One region of the Nonomuraea sp. NPDC049750 genome, then DNA from elsewhere that is predicted to be linked to it. Evidence: riboswitches for the same ligand, from Rfam matches in the RefSeq annotation. Region 1 holds a riboswitch; each other region holds the start of a gene.
The links. A riboswitch is a leader RNA that binds a small molecule or an ion and turns the genes downstream of it on or off. The one in region 1 is predicted to bind cyclic di-AMP.
Positions count from the first base shown of each region.

Region 2: linked by a shared signal. The riboswitch ahead of AB0J16_RS17660 (hypothetical protein) and the one ahead of AB0J16_RS42085 (CHAP domain-containing protein) in region 1 are both predicted to bind cyclic di-AMP.
Region 3: linked by a shared signal. The riboswitch ahead of AB0J16_RS28685 (C40 family peptidase) and the one ahead of AB0J16_RS42085 (CHAP domain-containing protein) in region 1 are both predicted to bind cyclic di-AMP.
Region 4: linked by a shared signal. The riboswitch ahead of AB0J16_RS14380 (C40 family peptidase) and the one ahead of AB0J16_RS42085 (CHAP domain-containing protein) in region 1 are both predicted to bind cyclic di-AMP.

Region 1 covers NZ_JBFANB010000023.1:146,943-151,418, reverse strand. Annotated here, with positions in the region: gene AB0J16_RS42100 (transposase) at 1-513, opposite strand, end outside; gene AB0J16_RS42095 (aldo/keto reductase) at 651-1,478, shown strand; gene AB0J16_RS42090 (Gfo/Idh/MocA family oxidoreductase) at 1,498-2,451, shown strand; cyclic di-AMP (ydaO/yuaA leader) riboswitch at 2,570-2,708, shown strand; gene AB0J16_RS42085 (CHAP domain-containing protein) at 2,721-3,401, shown strand; gene AB0J16_RS42080 (hypothetical protein) at 3,648-3,812, shown strand; gene AB0J16_RS42075 (hypothetical protein) at 4,014-4,328, opposite strand.
Region 2 covers NZ_JBFANB010000005.1:560,222-564,697, reverse strand. Annotated here, with positions in the region: gene AB0J16_RS17675 (roadblock/LC7 domain-containing protein) at 1-35, shown strand, start outside; gene AB0J16_RS17670 (hypothetical protein) at 54-425, shown strand; gene AB0J16_RS17665 (alpha/beta hydrolase) at 556-1,401, opposite strand; gene AB0J16_RS17660 (hypothetical protein) at 1,527-2,279, opposite strand; cyclic di-AMP (ydaO/yuaA leader) riboswitch at 2,461-2,595, opposite strand; gene AB0J16_RS17655 (DUF5302 domain-containing protein) at 2,760-2,960, opposite strand; gene AB0J16_RS17650 (MDR family MFS transporter) at 3,008-4,456, opposite strand.
Region 3 covers NZ_JBFANB010000012.1:53,094-57,569, forward strand. Annotated here, with positions in the region: gene AB0J16_RS28680 (GNAT family N-acetyltransferase) at 1-529, shown strand, start outside; gene AB0J16_RS28685 (C40 family peptidase) at 555-1,172, opposite strand; cyclic di-AMP (ydaO/yuaA leader) riboswitch at 1,176-1,312, opposite strand; gene AB0J16_RS28690 (helix-turn-helix transcriptional regulator) at 1,371-2,198, shown strand; gene AB0J16_RS28695 (NAD(P)H-binding protein) at 2,309-2,950, opposite strand; gene AB0J16_RS28700 (EamA family transporter) at 3,000-3,962, opposite strand; gene AB0J16_RS28705 (MarR family transcriptional regulator) at 4,008-4,476, shown strand, end outside.
Region 4 covers NZ_JBFANB010000004.1:545,677-550,152, reverse strand. Annotated here, with positions in the region: gene AB0J16_RS14390 (NYN domain-containing protein) at 1-57, shown strand, start outside; gene AB0J16_RS14385 (NlpC/P60 family protein) at 142-1,116, shown strand; cyclic di-AMP (ydaO/yuaA leader) riboswitch at 1,911-2,069, shown strand; gene AB0J16_RS14380 (C40 family peptidase) at 2,143-2,658, shown strand; gene AB0J16_RS14375 (hypothetical protein) at 2,877-3,872, shown strand; gene AB0J16_RS14370 (M48 family metallopeptidase) at 3,884-4,476, shown strand, end outside.

The DNA.
Region 1 (4,476 bases):
CGCGACCTGCAGCAGCCACACGCCGCGTCGGCAGACCAGGTCGGCCTCGCCGAGCGGCAGCGTGTCGATGGCTTTGAGGTCTTCTGGGCGGCCGGTGTAGGGGGCGGTGACGCGGCCGGTGGGGGTCCACAGCGACACGGTGCGGGCGTCACGGTTGAAGCTCATCAGCCGGGCGTCGTAGGGGACGGCGCCGTGCGGGCGGAAGATGTGGGCGCGTTTCTTGCTGGCGCGCCGGTTGGCATAGGCGCCGGCCACCCGGGCGATCGCCCGCACAGCCGCTTGCGCACCCAGCCCGGCCACCTGCCCGCGCACCTCGTAGTAGGCCAGCCGATGCAACTCCACCACCGCGAACGTGCGGTGCTGCCAGGCCAGGCGGGAGACAACAGTGGCCGCCTTATTACACAACAGCACCGCCGCCGCCAGCGCCTCCGCCTGGGCCGGAGTGGGCGTGAGCCGCAGTTGCACGATCGTGGGCAGGCCGTGTCGTTTGGCGGTGGAGCGGCGGATCGCCATCGCGCACCTCCTGTCACAGCAGCCCCACCCACCGCAGACATTACCGAACGTGACCAAGCCTTTCCACACTGTTTTCGAAAGGAGGAGTGGCGCTTCCTCCCGGCCCCGAAGGACCGGGTCTCCGCGCCACCATTCAGATGAACTCCCTACTACTCAACAGCGACGGCGTGCAGGTGCCGCAGCTCGGGTTCGGCGTCTGGCAGGTGCCGGACGACGAGGCCGAACAGGTCGTGACGGCCGCTCTGGAGGCCGGTTACCGCCACATCGACACCGCCAGCGCGTACGGGAACGAGGAGGGCGTCGGCCGGGCCGTACGCGCCTCGGGGATCCCGCGCGAGAAGCTGTTCGTCACCACCAAGCTCTTCAACAACGACCACGAGCGGGCGGAGGAGGCGTTCGACGAGAGCCTGTCCCGGCTCGGGCTCGACTACGTGGACCTGTACCTGATCCACTGGCCGGTGCCGTCGCAGGACAAGTACCTCCAGGCGTGGCGCGGCCTGGAGAAGATCTACCGTCAAGGCCGGGCGAAGGCGATCGGTGTGTCCAATTTCACCCCTGAGACGCTCACCCGGGTGATCGACGAGGCGGACATCACTCCGGCCATCAATCAGATCGAGCTGCACCCGCACTTCCAGCAACGGCAGATGCGGCAGTTCCACGAGGACAACGGCATCCTCACGGAGGCGTGGAGCCCGCTGGGGCAGGGCAAGGGCCTGCTCGGCGACCCGGCGCTCGCCGTGCTGTCGGAGAAGCACGCCAGGACGCCCGCGCAGATCGTGCTGCGCTGGCACATCCAGCTCGGCAACGTGGTGATCCCCAAATCGGTCACGCCGGCGCGGATCAAAGAGAACTTCGAGGTGTTCGACTTCGTCCTCGACACCGAGGACATGGCGGCCATCGGCGCGCTGAACCAGGAGAACGGCCGCATCGGCCCCAACCCGGACACTTTCGCCTGGATGGGGTGATTCCCTACGATCTTTCCTCATGAAGGATCTCTCATGGGGTATCGCGGCCACGGGTGTCATCGCCGCAAAGGTCGGGGCGGTCATCGCCGCTGAGCCGGGGATGCGGGTGGCCGCCGTCGGTTCGCGCGACCTCGGCCGCGCGCGGGCGCTGGCCTCGGAACTGGGCGCCGAGTCGGCGTACGGCTCGTACGCGGAGCTGTGCGCCGACCCCGGCGTCGACGCGGTCTACGTGGCGACCCCGCACGCCCAGCACCTGGAGGTCGCCGAGGCGGCGATCGCGGCGGGCAAGGCGGTGTTGTGCGAGAAGCCGCTCGCCGCGTCCGTCGCCGACGCCGAGCGGATGGTCCAGCTCGCCCGCGATGCCGGGGTGTTTCTGATGGAAGCCATGTGGACCCGGTTCAATCCGCTCATCCAGCGGGTGGCCGGCGATCCCCGGTTCGGGGAGATCCGCTCGGTCCAGGCGTCGTTCGGCTTCAAGGCTCCCTACGATCCCGCGCACCGGCTGTGGGCGCCGGAGCTGGGCGGCGGGGCGCTGCTCGACCTGGGCGTCTACTCGTTCGGGCTGGCGCAGCTGCTGCTCGGGATGCCCTCACGGATGCACGTCACGGGCTCGCTGGCGCCTTCAGGGGTGGACGCGGAGGCGGGCGGGGTGCTGGTCTATCCGGGGGGCAGGCGGGCTCTGGTGGAGTGCTCGCTGCTGGGCCCGTACGCGAACGACGCCCTCGTGGTGGGCACCGACATGCGCGCCCACATCAAGGCGCCGTTCTGGGCGCCGGAGCGGGTCGTGCTGAGCGGGCCGTCGATGGAGACGGAGGAGCTCGAGCTCGATCCGGCGGACAACGGGTACGCCGGCGAGGTGCGCGAGGTACGGGACGCCATGGCCGAAGGCAGGACCGAATCCGCGATCATGCCACTTGACGAAAGCCTTGCCATGATGGGGCTTCTGGCCGACGCGAGGGAGCAGCTCTCTTAGCTGGCGATTCATCTATTTGTAAGACCCTTGCCTCTTGCATTACCTTTGTGGTCATATGAGGCATACGTCCGGTTTGTCCGTTCGTTGCCAGACCATCGCACAAAGGCATCACAGGACCGTCCTGTGACCGCTGAATCCGCCTCGCGCGGAACCGGGGACCCACCGTCCTTTGGGGTGTATCGGCACGTCACGTGCCGTAGGACAGCTTCCACGTCCGAACCCGTCAGCTAACCCGGTAAGCGGCATGGAAGCAAGGAGTTACCCCCTCGATGGCGAAGTCCCATCTTTTTCGCGCCACCAAGTCGACCTTTGCTCACGCCGTCCTCGGCGTGAGCGTCGCGGCCGCCGCACTCGCCGGCCAGTCCGCCGCCCACGCGGACACCGCCACCGCCCACGCCGCCGTGGCCCCGGCACACGCCGCCGCGAAGAGCCACCCGGAGAGCGAGATCAAGGCCAAGGCCACGGTCTCGCGGGTGTTGGCGCTGGCCAAGGCCCAGGTCGGCACCACTGAGAACGCCTACGGTGGCGGCACCAAGTTCCAGAAGTGGTACATGAACTCCCCGCGCGCCCTGGAGACCCTCAGGCGCGACGGCGGCACCCGGGCGGACTACCTGAACGCCGCCTGGTGCTCGATGTTCGTCTCGTGGGTCGGCGAGCAGTCCGGCGCGCGCAGCATGATCGGCTGGGACGCCTACACGGTCGAGCACGCGAAGTGGTTCGCCCACAACAACCACTGGGGCACGACCCCGAAGCCGGGCGCCGTGGTGTTCTTCTCGTGGGGCGGCAGCAAGAGCCTGGACGACATCGAGCACGTCGGTTTCGTCGTCAAGGACAACCACGACGGCACGATCTCCACGATCGAGGGCAACACCGGCAACGGCAGCGTCCAGCAGCGCGTCCGGCCGACGTCCCAGGTGGTCGGCTACGGCTACCCGAGCTACGGCGCCTGACGACTTCCTGACCGAGGGCTCTCCTGCCGACGAGCGCGCGTCCTTCTGGACGCGCGCTCGTCGGCGTCTCACGCTCCCGTACCGGCTGCCGAAAAGCCCACCACGTTGGGCTGAACAGCGCATGGCCGCCTTATCTGCCCATCAGACCGCAACCCCCCAAGTTTGGGGATGTCACGATCCTGCGATCACCTCAGACACTGACGGTGGCCGGACAGCGAGCCGGTTCTCGATACTGGAGGAGGGGACATGTCACCGACGACACAGCAGGACAACTGGCGCTTCTGTAACAAGTGCTACACCCTTTGGTGGAATGGCCGCCCCGACAACGGGCACTGCCCCGCAGGCGGCGCCCACGAGGGGCACGGCAGCTGGAACTTCTACCTCCCGGCGAACCCCGCCGAGCACATCTGACGCAAGGCCGGGCCCCCGGCCGACCTCCCCGCGACGCCACGGCTTCGCGGGGAGATCGGCGTTGGATCCCACAAGTCGGGAGGGAAGGGCGTCGACGATCCGCGCCGCGTACTCCTCTTCCTCGAAGTCGTTGTCCTGCCGCAGGCCGAGACAGAAGACCTAGCGCTCGGCGGCGACACGACGGGCGTGTCGGCGGGTGCCTCAGCAGCCGTCGGTCACGTAGCAGCCCTTCACCTTCCACCTGCCGCTGTAGTAGGCGCCGCTGGTGGCCTTGCTCGTGCTGCCTATGGAGACCAGGCTGCCCGGGATGTAGGAGCAGGACGAGGTGGAACAGAAGTACCCGTAGACCCGGAAATAGGTCTCAAGCCCGCTGGTGCACTTGACGCTCACGGAGTGGTCGCTGCTCGCGGTCTTCGAGCAGCCGCTCACCGCGGCCGCCTGGGAGGCGGTGCCGCCGATGAGGGCGGTGGCCCCGATAACAATGCCGGCGACGCTGGAAATGATCTTTTTCGTCATGGGCGTTCATGATCGCCCGACTGTGCCCCTCTTTTCAAGAGATCCCCACAGCAATCCGGAAATTTCTCGATCTTTGCGCAAGCGTGAGCAGCTGCTCGTTCGAGGTGATTGAGGAGGGCTGCGTGCCGGTGACGCTGCCCACGTCGGC
Region 2 (4,476 bases), on a different contig from region 1:
CCAGCGTGGCCGCCATCTCAGCACGGATCCACTGAGCTTGAACGGAGGAAGGCATGGCCAGCATGGACGTCTCTCTCAAGGAGATGATGACGATCGACGGCTCCATCGGCGCGGTGATCGTCGATCACGGCAGCGGCATGGCGCTGGGGGCACTCGGCGGCTCCAAGGACCTGGATCTCCAGGTCGCCGCGGCGGGGAACACGGAGGTGGTCAAGGCCAAGCTGCGCACGATGGACTCGCTGGGGCTCAAGGACTCCATCGAGGACATCCTGATCACGCTAGGCGGCCAGTACCACATCATCCGGCCGATCACCGGCCGCGGCGGCAAGGGGCTCTTCCTCTATCTCGCCCTGGACCGGGCACGGGCCAACCTGGCACTGGCCCGGCACCAGCTCCGCGGGATCGAGGAGAAGCTGGAGATCTGAGAGACCCGGTGGCTCGCGTCCGGGCGCGGCGGACACGAGCCACCGACCTCCACCGATCCCTGACCAGCCTGGTCCTTGAACAGCCCGGTCCTTGAACGACCGACCCCTGACCGGCCTGATCCTTGGTACGTCAGCTCGTGGTGAGCTTGGTGATGGCGCCGACGATGTCCGGCCAGAGCGGCCGGGGCAGGTCGTGGCCCATACCGGGGAACGTCAGCAGCGTGGCGCCCGGAATCGCCGCCGCCGTGGCGTGGCCGGCGGCGACCGGAACGAGAGCGTCGGCCTCGCCATGGATGACCAGGGCGGGGATCCCCAGCGTGCCGAGCCGCTCCGTGCGGTCACCGGAGGCCATGATCGCGGCCAGCTGCCGGGTCGTGCCCGGCGGGTCGAAGCACCGGTCGTACGCCTGGCCGGACAGCCGGAGGATGCGTTCCCGGTCCATGTCGAAGCCTGGCGAGCCGATCACCGCCCAGGTCCTCAGGGACTGGGCGAGCACGGCGTCCCGATCGGTCGGGGGCGCGGCGAGCAGCACCGCGCTGGCCTCCGGCGTGGGCGGGGCCACGTCCGGACCGGGAGTCGACATGATCGAGGTAAGGGTCAGCACCCGTTCGGGGTGCCGGATGGCGAGCGTCTGGGCGATCATCCCGCCCATCGAGGCGCCCACGACGTGGGCGGCGGGCCAGCCGAGGACGTCCATCAGCCCGGCCGCGTCGTCGGCCATGTCATCCAGCAGATACGAAGAGGACGTCCCCAGTGTGGGAACGCCCTCGTCGTGCAGGTGCGTGGAGAGTCCGGAGTCACGGTTGTCGAATCTGACGACGTGATGGCCCTGCTCCGCCAGGAGCTCGCAGAGCTCGTCGTCCCAGTGGATGAGCTGGGCGCCGAGCCCCATGATGAGGAGCAGGGGACGTCCGCCGGGCGAGCCGAAGGACTCGTACGCGATCTCGATGCCGTTCGCGGCTGCAAGCGTGGTCACGAGGTCAGAATGACATTCTGTTTCCCGCGACGCAAAGACCGTCAGCTCCGAAATCGACGACCATCAAGGCCGTCGGCTCCGGACCTGACGACCGTCAGCAAGACCGTCTTCGGACCTAACGGCCGTCAGCGCCGGACGAGCTTGCGGATCCGCTCGCGGCCGACCGTCGAGCCGCCGAACATCGCCAGCGCGACCGCCGCGGCGGCGCCACCGATGGCGTTCGACTCGACAACCTTGTTCTCAGCCTTGTCCTCGGCCTTGCCAGCCTTCTTGGCAGCCACCGGCACGGCCTTGGCCGGAGCGGGCTTGACCGCGGCGGGCTTGTCGCCCTCGGCCACGATCTTCGGGGGCTTGGCGGGGTTGTGGTCCACTACGGCGTACGCACCGGTGGAGAAGGGCTGCGGGTAGTTCTTCTTGCCCGGGCCACTGCCCCACTTGGTGATGACGTAGTCGATCTTGATGTGGCCCGCGCCACCGTTGCCGTCCACGCCCAGCGTGCTGGAGTTGAAGCTGCCACCGGTCAGGGCGGCGAAAGTCTTGGCGTCGAGGTCGAGCATGACGCCGCTGGAGGACGGCACGCCCGGGCCGCGGTCGCCGACGAAGAAGGGCATCTTCTTGCCCTTGTAGACGACGTAGCCCTCGGTCATGAGCGGCCAGCTCGGGCTGGCGGCGAGCCCCTTCTGCATGGGCTTGCCACTGGCCGGCAGCCCGGTGTCCCCGGCGCGGCCGGAGGAGTCGTCCCAGAAGTAGGACGCGGTGGTCTTGCCCTTGAGCAGGACCTTCTTGTCGCTGCCGGTGTCGGCGTGTGCGGCGGTGCCTGCGCCGATGGAGATCGCACCGACGACGGCGGCGGTGAGCATGGCAGATCGAACAGACATGAAGTAGCAAAGTCCTTTATACGGGAACAAGGGGATTGCGCTCGCGAAAGGTGGGCGTAGCCGGGCAAAACGCCAAACGGGCGCTACGCGGAGCGTGGAAGAGCGGGGGGAAGGTGCCGGTCAGTCAGCGGACGACAACACGCGGGCTGGCGGCACGACGCGGGGGTTACGCATGCGGTAGGTGTCCTCTCCATCTCGCCTACCGGGTTAGCTGACGGGTTCGGACGTGGAGATGCCCTACCGACCGCGGTCGGATTCACCCCTAAGGAACATTGGTTCCCCGGTTCCCGCGAGCGGGATTCGGCGCCTGCCGGTTGGTACTCCCCTGTTGAAGCCCCAAAGTCACCGGCTGGTAACTCCATGAACTATAGGTACCGAACCGGACAAAGGCAAACATAAGCCCATGAAACGGGCGAAGATCTACCTAGAGGGTCAAGAAAAAAGGGGGTACGGCATGCCGTACCCCCAGAAAAGCTCAGGTCAACCGCCGCTCTTCCGCCTGAAAGAACGCTTGCTGGCGGCGGGCCCGTGAGCGCCGTGAATCTTGGAAGGGTCGTTGCCCCTGCCACCCGCGCTCGAGTCGGCATGCTGGTTACGCTTGCGCTCCAGCGCCTCGCGGAACTTGCGCTTCATCTCGTCCTCGGGAGTTTCGTCGACTTCCGGCTCCGGTGTTTCCGCCATGAGGACCTCCTGGTGTTGGGGACAAGGACAGCTTCGCATGACGGCGCTCAGGACGCGAAACTGGCCTCGACCTTGGGCTGGGGGGTTTCCCGGTCGATACGCGTACCGGGCATGGCGATCAGGGCGACCAGCGCCACGAGGGCGCCCGCGACCCCCAGCGAGGGGATGACCAGGGCCGCTGCCGAGGCGTGCGCGGCGGCCAGCCCGTGCAGCGGCGTCTCGGTGGCGATGACGGAGGTGTAGGCGGTGCCGGCCAGCGCCAGGGCGACCGAGCCGCCGATCTGGCGGAAGAACGTCAGGTTGGCCGAGGCCGTACCCATGTACTGGGGCGGCACCGAGTCCGACACGGCCACGGTCAGGCCGGAGAGCATCGGGCCCATGCCGAGACCGATCAGCGCCATCCACCCGACGAGCACCCAGGGCGGCGTGTCCAGCGTCAGACCGGCGCACAGCAGCGTGCCCACGACCAGCAGGAACGGCGCCGCCACCAGCCACGGCTTGTAGACGCGCGTCCGGCTGATCAGCGCGCCCACGACCATGCTGCCCACCACCATGGCCAGGGTCAGCGGGTAGATCCGCAGCCCCGACTCGGTGGCGCTGGCGCCGAGCGCCTCCTGGAAGTAGCGCGGCAGGAACACCACACCGGCGAACATGCAGAAGGCGGTGAAGAAGGAGGTCACGTTGACCAGCGTGTACGTACGGTTCCGGAACAGGTGCATGGGCACGATGGGCGCCTCGGCCCGCAACTCCACCACCACGAACACCACGAGCGACACCAGAGCCAGCACGATCGGCCCGATCACCGGCACGCTGGTCCACGTGTGGCCGTCGAGTCCCTTCTCGGTCAGGCCGATGAGCAGCGCGCTGATGGCCACCGTGAAGACCCCGATGCCCAGGTAGTCGGGCCGCCCGCCGCCGTGCCCCGGCAGTCGCGGCAGACGCAGCACGATGATCGCGATCAGCGCCAGGCCGATCGGCACGTTCACATAAAAGGCCCAGCGCCAGCTCGCGTGGTCGGTGAAGAGCCCGCCCAGGAACGGCCCGGCGAGGTAGCTGAGCGCCATCACCCCGCCCATCGCGCCCTGCACCCGCGCCCCGCCCTTCTCCGGCGGGAACAGTTCGAGCACCAGGGCGATCGACAACGGCAGCAGCGCGCCCGCGCCCAAGCCCTGCAACGCGCGGAACAGGATGAGCTGCGTCATGTCCTGCGCCACCCCGCACAACGCCGAGCCCAGGAGGAACACGGACATGCCGATCAACAGCAGCGGCTTCCTGCCGTGCTGGTCCGACAGCCTTCCATAGAGGGGCACGGTAACGGTCGAGGTCAGCAGGTAGGCCGTGACGACCCAGGTGTAGAGATCGACGCCGCCCAGCTCCGTGATGATCCGCGGCAGGGCCGTACCGACGATCGTCTGGTCGAGCATTCCCAAGAACATGCCGCCGAGCACGGCGACCAGCAGGAGGCCATCGCCTCCGCGCTTCCTGTCAGTATTCACATGTGGAGAGTGACATGTAA
Region 3 (4,476 bases), on a different contig from region 1:
CGCCCGGCTGCTCGGCCGAGGCGAGCTCGCCGACATGTTCAGCCGCGCATCGGTGCCACCACCGGGCTGGGAGCCGGTCTTCGTCCTCGAAGGCCGCCAGATGACCTGGTCCGGCGGCGGCCGCCGCCCTGCCGAGACCGGCACCGAGGTGGTCGAACTCGGCAGGGACAGTGTGCCCGAGATGCTCGACCTCGTCGCGCGGGCCAAGCCGGGGCCGTTCTGGCCGCGTACCCGCGAACTCGGCACCTATCTCGGCGTCCGCGACAACGGCACCCTGGTGGCGATGGCGGGTGAGCGACTCCGGCCACCGGGGTGGACCGAGATCAGCGCCGTCTGCACCGCCCCCGAGGCACGCGGGCGAGGCCATGCCGCCCGCCTGGTCAGTGCGCTCGTCGCGCGGATCGTGGCTCGTGACGAACGGCCCTTCATCCACGTAGCCGAGGCGAACACCGGCGCGATCGCCCTCTACGAGCGGCTCGGCTTCGAGACCCGCAAGCCCGTGACCTTCCGGGGGTTCCGCACGCCGTGACGGCTTCCGTCACTGAGCCGGGGCGCTACCGGACCTTGATCTGCAGGGACTCCGCCGTTGGCCGCAGGCCGGCGGTGAGCATGGTGGTCTTGCGTTGCTCGATGGAGAGCCGTACGCCCTTGGGGTCCGGCCGTACGGCGCCCGCGAAGGAGTCCCTGCGCCAGTCGGAGAGCTTCTCCTCCTTGACCACGTCTCCGGTGTGCGGCGCGTGCACCATGTATCCGGGCTTCGAGATCATCCCCACGTGCCCGAGTCCGTGGAAGAAGACCAGGTCACCTGGCTTGAGGTGGGCCCAGGAGATCTTCTTGGAGAACGCGGCGTACTGTTCCGTCGTGGTGCGCGGCAGCTCGATCCCGGCGTGTTTGTACGCCTTGAGCATGAGCCCGGAGCAGTCGTAGCCGCTGTCGCTGGTCCCGCCCCAGACGTACGGGATACCGCGCTTCTTCATGGCGAACTTGAGGGCGACCTTCCAGGCCGGAGTGGTCTGGCTCGTCTGCTGGACGGGCTTGCTCTCGGTGCCGGTAGAGGTGGTGGGGCCGACAGTGGTGGTGGGGCCGGTAGGGGTGGTGGGGTCGGCGTGAGCTGGAGCGGCCAGAGTGAGCCCGGCGACGGCGGTCGCCAGGCAGATGGCGAGGGGAGCCACTGCTGTGTCCTTCCATACGGCCTACCGGGTTAGCTGACGGGCTCGGGCCTGGAAGTGGCCCTACGGCAATGCCGATTCGCCCCAGAGGGAACTTGGGTCCCCGGCTCCACGCAGGTGAGTGGATTAGGCGGGACGAACACTAACAAAACGGTCAAAGACTTGTAAACTGTCTAAAATCGGGCGTCAACGGGACGGGGCATGACATGGCAGGTAATCGACACCACCCCGGCAGACCAGGTAGAACCGGCCACTATGCACATGGATCAGCCGATAGGGGAGCTGCTGCGGGACTGGCGGCGCCGGCGCGGCCTCACGCAGCTCGACCTGGCCCTCCAGACCGAGGTGTCCGCGCGCCACGTCAGCTTCGTCGAGACCGGGCGGACGATCCCCAGCCGGTCCATGGTGCTGCGGCTGGCCGAGCAACTCGATGTGCCGCTGCGCGCGCGCAACCGGATGCTGCTCGCGGCCGGGTACGCGCCCATCTACCCCGAGCGCCCGCTTGACGACCCCGACCTGGGCAAGGCGCACGAGGCGCTCCAGCGGATCCTGCGCGGGCACGAGCCGTATCCGGCGATGGCCCTGGACCACCGGTGGAACCTGCTGCTGGCCAACGACGCCATGAACGTCTTCCTCGACGACGTGGACCCGGCCCTCCTGGAGTCGCCGGTGAACATGATGCGGCTCGGCCTGCATCCGGACGGGTTCGCGCCGCGCGTGCGGAACCTGGCGCAGGTCCGCGGGTTCCTGCTGCCCCGGCTCGCCAGGCAGGTCGCCCGTGCGGGGGACCCGGGGCTGAGCGCGCTCTACGAGGAGCTGCTGACCTATGGAGACGATGGCGAGGCGCCGTTGCCCGACCCCGCCGACATCGCGCTGCCCGTACGGATCACGCATCGGGGGGACGAGCTCTGCTTCTTCAGTACGATCACGACGTTCGGCGCGGCGTTCGACATCACGCTCGAAGGGGTCGCCGTCGAGGCGTACTTCCCCGCCGATGACGAGACCACACGGCTGGTCGGGAACCGCTGATGCTGCTGATTTGGCCAGTTCGGTACGGTTCGCGACACCCAGTTTCGCGTACACGTGGTGCGTCTTGACCGGACTGCGGCTCATGAAGAGCCGTTTGCCGCCGGGTGGCGTCAGTACGCGGCGGTGAACCTGACCCGGTGGTGCCTGGGCCGTTCCGCCTCGTCCAGCAGCACGACCGCGAGGTCCTCCATGGAGATCGCCGAGTTCCCCTCGGCATCCATGAGCAGCTCGTCGGCGCCCAGCCGGTAGACGCCGGTACGTTCGCCCGGCGCCAGCACCGCGGCCGGACTCAGGTAGGCCCAGTCCACGCCGGTCTCCGCGCGGCAGACTTCGAGCTGGTCGTTGCAGGCCAGCGCGATGTCTCGGTAGGCGTCGGACATGAAGCGCGGGTCGTCGAGCACGGTACGCCCGCCGGACCCGGGAACGGTCAGCCCGGCCGCCCCGCCGACGAGCAGCAGCCGGACGCCGGTCCCCGCGAGCCCCGTCAGCAGCGCCTTGGCGGCCGTGACGAGATCGTGCTCGCGGCCGGTGGGCGGGCGGGTCGCGCTGATCACGAGGTCCTGACCGGTGCCGAGCCTGGTCACGTCCTCGACATGGGCGGCGTCGCCGACCTGGGGATGGGCGCCGGGGTGCAGTGACGGGAAGCGGGCCGGGTCGCGTACGACGGCGGTGACCTCGTGGCCACGGGACAGCGCCTCGGCGACCACACGAGCGCCGACGCCGCCCGCCGCTCCGAACACGGTGATGCGCATGATTTCTCCTTGAGAAGCAGCGGGAGATGAGGGGGTGGGGATCGGACGGTCAGGGTGCGGGGATCAGACGATCACGAGCGGGCGCGTCCGCCTGACCTGGCGGCTTCTGCTCTGGGCTGTTACGAGGGTCTGGGTCGTTGCGGGGGTCTGGGCCGCGACGAGGGCGGCTGGTCTGGGCCGCGATGAGGGCCGCCACGACGACGAGCCCGCCCACGATCTGGGCCACGGTGAGCGACTGGCCGAGGGCGAGCCAGCCCAGGGCGGTGGCGACCAACGGGCTGAGCAGGCCGAGGAAGGTGACGTGGGTGGGGGAGAGGGCGCGGATCCCGCGGAACCACAGGGAGTAGGCGACGGCCGAGCCGATGACGGCGAGGTAGGCGTACCCGGTCAGGTTCGCCGGGGTCAGAGTGGCGGGCGGCGGCCCCTCGACGAGGAGGGCCACCGGGAGCAGCAGCAGGCCGCCGGCCACCAACTGCCAGCCGGTGGTCGCGAGCAGGGGCGCCGGTGAGGTCCACCGCTTGCTGAGGACGACTCCGGTGGCCATGACGATCGCGCCCCCGGCCGCCGCGGCGATGCCGACGGCGTCCAACCGGGCGTCGGCCCGCAGCACGAGGAGGCTGACACCGGCCACACCCGCCACGGCGGCGATCGCCGTACGCGCGGACAGGCGCTCGCCGAGCAGACCGGAGGACAGACCGGCGACCAGGAGGGGCTGCACCGCGCCGATGGTCGCGGCCACGCCGCCGGGCAGCCGGTACGCGCCGATGAACAGCAGCGCGAAGAACAGCCCGATGTTGAGCGCGCCGAGCGCGAACGCGCGCCACCACCACACCCCTTGCGGCAGGCGCCGGGTGAGCAGGAGGAGGAGCAGCCCGGCGGGCAGGGCCCGGACGACCGCGGCCAGGAGCGGGCGGCCGGGCGGTAGCAGTTCGGTGGTGACGAGGTAGGTGGTCCCCCAGATGGCCGGGGCCAGCGCGGTCACCATGATCAGGGCAAGTCGATTTCTTAGCACTAAGACAATGTATCTCACCGCTAAGACATCCGATAGAGTGAGATTGTGACTGATCATGTTGACCGGGTGCTGGAGCAGTGGGCCGAGCAGCGGCCTGACCTGGATGTGTCGCCGATGGCGATCATCGGGCGGCTGTCACGGTTGTCGCGGCTGATCGGCACGGAGCTGACCCGTACGTTCAGCGCTCACGGACTCGACTCGGCGTCGTTCGACGTGCTCGCCACGCTGCGGCGCAATGGACGGTCGTTGACCCCGGCCGAGCTCATGAAGTCGGCCATGGTCACCTCGGGGGCGATCACCCAGCGCCTCGACCGTCTCCAGTCCCGGGGCCTGGTTTCCCGTACGCCCAGCGAGAAGGACGGCCGAGTCGTGTATGTCGCCCTCACCGAGGAGGGACGGGAGCTGATCGATCGGGCGCTGCCCGATCACGTCGAGACCGAGCGCCGGCTGCTCGCCGCGCTCTCCGAGCCCCGGCGCGCCGCCCTGGCCGGCGAGCTCAAGGAGCTCCTGGAAT
Region 4 (4,476 bases), on a different contig from region 1:
ATGGGAGCCAGACCGGTTCCGTCGGCTCTGCTGCTGCGCAGGCTGGGCCGCGCGTAGATTACGAATCGGTTGTTAGGGTGAAAGCACACCCGCCACTTCTGTACCATTTCGCCCCAGATATATTCCCCTGGAGGCGACACTGTGAGGTTTGGCCGGGCGCCACTGGCCGCGGGACTCGCGATCGGGCTGCTGCTTTTCCCCACAAGCGAGGCACTGGCCGCGCCGAAGCCCACGATCAAACAGGCGAAAGCCAAGCTCAAGAAGCTGAACGACCAGGCCGACAAGGTCGTCGACCGCTACAACACGGCGACCGAGAAGTACAAGGCGGCCCAAGGCGAGTACGGAAAGCTGAACGCCAGCTACAAGCGCAAGCTTGAGACGGTCGCCACGCTGCGCGCCCAGGTCATCGACATGGCCGTCGACACCTACACGCGCGGCCCCGACTCCACCTCCTGGCCCACGATGATCGGCCAGCCGGATCCCACGGGCCTGCTGGGCAGCATGGCGCTCGCGGGGCAGCTCTCGGAGGAGAAGGTGGCGCGGCTGGCGGCCTTCGATCGCGAGAACCGCGGGCTCAAGGACGAACGCGACAAGGCCGAGGCGGCCCTGCGGGCGGCCGACAAGGAGCGCGACGGGGTCGAGAATGAGCGCTCGGAGGTCCGCAAGCTGATCGCGAAGCAGAAGAAGCTGCTGGACAAGCTCGGCGCCTACAAGACCGGTGACCCCAACAGCACCGGCATCAAGTACACCGGCTCGGCCTCCGGCAACGCGGCCGCGGTGCTCAGGTTCGCCTACGCGCAGGTGGGCAAGCCGTACGTGTTCGGCGGCACGGGACCGCGCGGCTGGGACTGCTCGGGCCTCACGCAGGCGTCGTGGCGCGCTGGGGGCGTGTCTCTGCCCCGGACCACGTGGCAGCAGTGGGCCTGGGGGTCGGCCCGCAAGGTGGATCTGAAGGACCTGCAGCCGGGCGACCTGATCTTCAGCTCGGGTCTTGGGCACGTCAGCATTTATGCGGGCAACGGGCAGATCGTGCACGCCCCCCAAACCGGCGACGTGGTCAAGGTGGTCACCCTCTCCTCCTACGGCGGCACCCTGGTCGGAGCTATCCGCCCGTAGGTTGTTCTGGGGGGAAAGCGCTGATTTTCTGTACGGCAAGCACGGTGAGCCCCATGCGCCGTCCGTGGCTGGGCTCTGTCCAGGGACACGCTCCTCCGGTGGGGCGCGCTGGGCGCCGTGACGTGCGTCCTCTTGACCCGGTCCGTGGCTTCAGGTGGCCATGGACCGGATGGTCCGCCGATGGACGCTTGGCGGTCCACGCGGGGCTCCCCGGCTTGGTGGTCAACGAACTCGGCCCGGTGGCCAGCGGGCTTCGACCGGCTGTTCAGCGGGCTCCGGTCGCTTGTTCAGCGGAACCCGACCGGCCGTTCAACTGGCCCCGATTTGCTGGTCACCCGACCTCGGCGCGCAGGCCGATGCCGCTGGCGCCGGGTCGGCTGAACGCTGCTCGAACGCCTTCGGCGGGTGAGGACGATCATTGGTCTCGGCCCGTCGGCGATCCTCGCGTTGCCCACTTCCGCGCATTGGCCGGCACCATTCACTGCCTTGCGCGTTGTCGGCGGGACCAGTGTGACAAGAGTGACAAATGGGACCTGACAGATCACTGTGTCGTCAAGTGTGAGAAGGGTCACATTTGAATAACATAACCCGGCGCTCCAGCTGCGGTTGGGGACTTTACTGACACCTCTGAGTGATCCTGACAACCCCATGACGGCTTTGCCAGCTCGTTACTCAAGGGCGTAGCTTCTGGCGTCGCGGCGAACAAGCCATGGCGTCGCGACTCTCCATCGGGTCCCCGATGTGGACAGATAAGAAATCCGTTAGGTCACCGCCTTTCCACATTGTCATTACGTGGCGGTGGCCTGCCGAGTCCGTGCAGCCAGGAGGCACGGAGCCGGGGACCCAGCGATCCCGCCCCAGGGATCAGGGGTGAATCGGCGCGTATTGCGCCGTAGGGCGACTTCCAGGCCCGAATCCGTCAGCTAACCCGGTAGGCGTTCGTGGAAGCTCCAAGGAGAAATCCTGTCTACCTCCCCCAGTAACCCCCGTCTGTCCCGCATTGCCCTGAGTGGCGCAGCGCTCACGATGACCGTGACGGCCGGAGGTTTGGTCCTCCCTGCCCCGACAGCGCAGGCGGCGACAACGCGAGATGCGGCCGAAGTTTCCGGGACCAATACAGCGGCGAAAGCCGTCAGGTCCGTGAAGAAGGTCGCGCAACAGACAGCGGTCGCTCGGCAAAAGGTGAAGGCCCGTACGGCCGTCGCCGTGGCCAAGGACCAGATCGGTGACCCGTACAGTTACGGGGCCACAGGACCTGGTTCCTTCGACTGCTCCGGTCTCGTCCAGTACGCCTGGAAGAAGGCCGGCGTCAAGATCCCGCGCGTGACGAACAGCCAGTTCGCCCGCATCAAGAAGAAGGTCTCCTGGAAGAATCTGAAGCCAGGTGACCTGATGTTCTTCTATGGGCTCGGCCATGTGGGCATGTATGTCGGCAACGGCAAGATGGTCCATTCGCCGAGGACGGGTTCGACGGTGCGCGTCGAGAAGCTCAACAAATGGCGCAAGGCGTCGTTCGTGGGCGCGGTGCGTCCCGGCCTGTAAGTCCGGCCTGATCTGGCCTGCAAGACCGTCACGAAGGTCCCGTCCCAGCTGGGACGGGACCTTCGCGCGTTCCGGGCCTTTCCGCGACGACGGGCCGGCGCTTTCCGCGACGAGGAGCCGGGTCTCTCCGCGACGAGGAGCGGGGTCTCTCGACGACGACGTCCCGGGTCTCTGCGCGACGGCCGGTCCGCAGCGCGGGGCGACTACGATCGGGGAACGTGTCCGTGCAGGTGAGCCGCCGAGTCTTGGGGGTGGGGGTGCTGCTCCTGGCCCTCGCCTCGGCCAGCGCCGCCCCGCACCGGTCTCCGGGGACGGACGGCCCCTCGGCAGCGGTTCGCGACCTGTCGACCGGTGGGCCCGATCAGTCTGCGACGGATCGCGGCCGGCCGTCCGGTGGGCCCGATCGGCCCGCGACGGATCGCGATCTTCCCTTCGGCAGCCCCGATCAGTCCGCGACCGGCCACAACCCGGCGGCCGGTGATCGCGAGCTTCCGGCGGAGGCGCGGAGGCTCTGGGAGGACGGCTCCGAGGTCGTACGAGGTGTGCGTTCGGTCGTCGTCGGTCAGCGCGCGGCACCCGAGTCGCTTCGTGATCTGGCGCGCCGGGCCGATGCCGCCGGGTCGCGGGTCTCCGCCGTGCTCGGACGCCCCGTTCAAGCCGTGGTGCTCGTGCCCGGTTCGGCGGCCGAGGCTGCTCGGGTGGCCGGGGTGGGGAGTGTCGACGGGCTGGCGGCGGTGGCCGATGGCGGGAGAGTGGTCGTGGTGCCCGAGAACTTCGCCCGGCTGACCCCCACCGGGCGGGACGTCGTGCTCACTCACGAGCTCACCCACGTCGCGGCCGGGACGAAGCGGTTGCCGGTGTGGCTCTATGAGGGGTTCGCCGACTACGTGGGCTACCGGGACGCGGGGTTGCCGGTCCGGGTGGCCGCCGCCGAGTTGGCCGCCGAGGTGCGGGCCGGGCACTTGCCGGGCGAATTGCCAGGGCCTGCGGCATTCGCACCATCCAGCCGGGAGCCCGCACGCCTGGCACGGGCCTACCAGGAGGCGTGGCTGGCGTGTCGCTTCATCGCCGCGCGGTTCGGTGAGGGAACTCTGGTGAGGCTCTACCGTGATGCCCAGACGGGTGGCATCGACCGGGGGCTCACCAGGCTCGGGCTCTCGGCAGGGACGCTGACGGCACGGTGGCGCGACTACGTGCGGGACCAGCTTGCGTAAGGGGAACGCGGATGGACGATCTGCAGGGCACCGACGACATGCCGCCTGACGACGACGCATCAAGCGAGTCCGCCACCTCAGGCGAGGGCGCCGCGCCGGACGGCCATGCCGCGCCGGACGGCCATGCCGCGCCGGACGGCCATGCCGCGGCAGACGACCGTGCCGCGCCAAGTGACCGCGCCGTGTCCAGCGGCTGGGTCGCGGACGGTGGGGACGTCGGGTTCGGCCGGGCCGGTGCCGGTTGGGCGCTGGTCGTGCTCGGTGCGGTGATCCTGGCCGTGGTGGCGTTCACGACGCCCTGGCGGGTGATGCCCTCGGGCGCCCCCACGGTGACGCCGGACCCGGCGCGCGACTTCAGTGCCGCCGAGGTCGCCAGGGCCGCCGCCTTCGACGCGGCCACGAGCCTGCCCGGATACCTGTCGCTCGGGCTGACAGTGCTGTTCGCGGGGCTGCTCGTGCTCACGCCATTTGGGGCCAAGGTGCTGGGTAAGTTGCGCGGGCCGTGGTGGGTGCGGGTTGTGCTCGGGGTGGTGGTGCTGACCGCGATCGTCGAGGCGATCAGGTGGCCCCTGGGCATCTGGTACGAGGTGCAGTTGCGCGACTA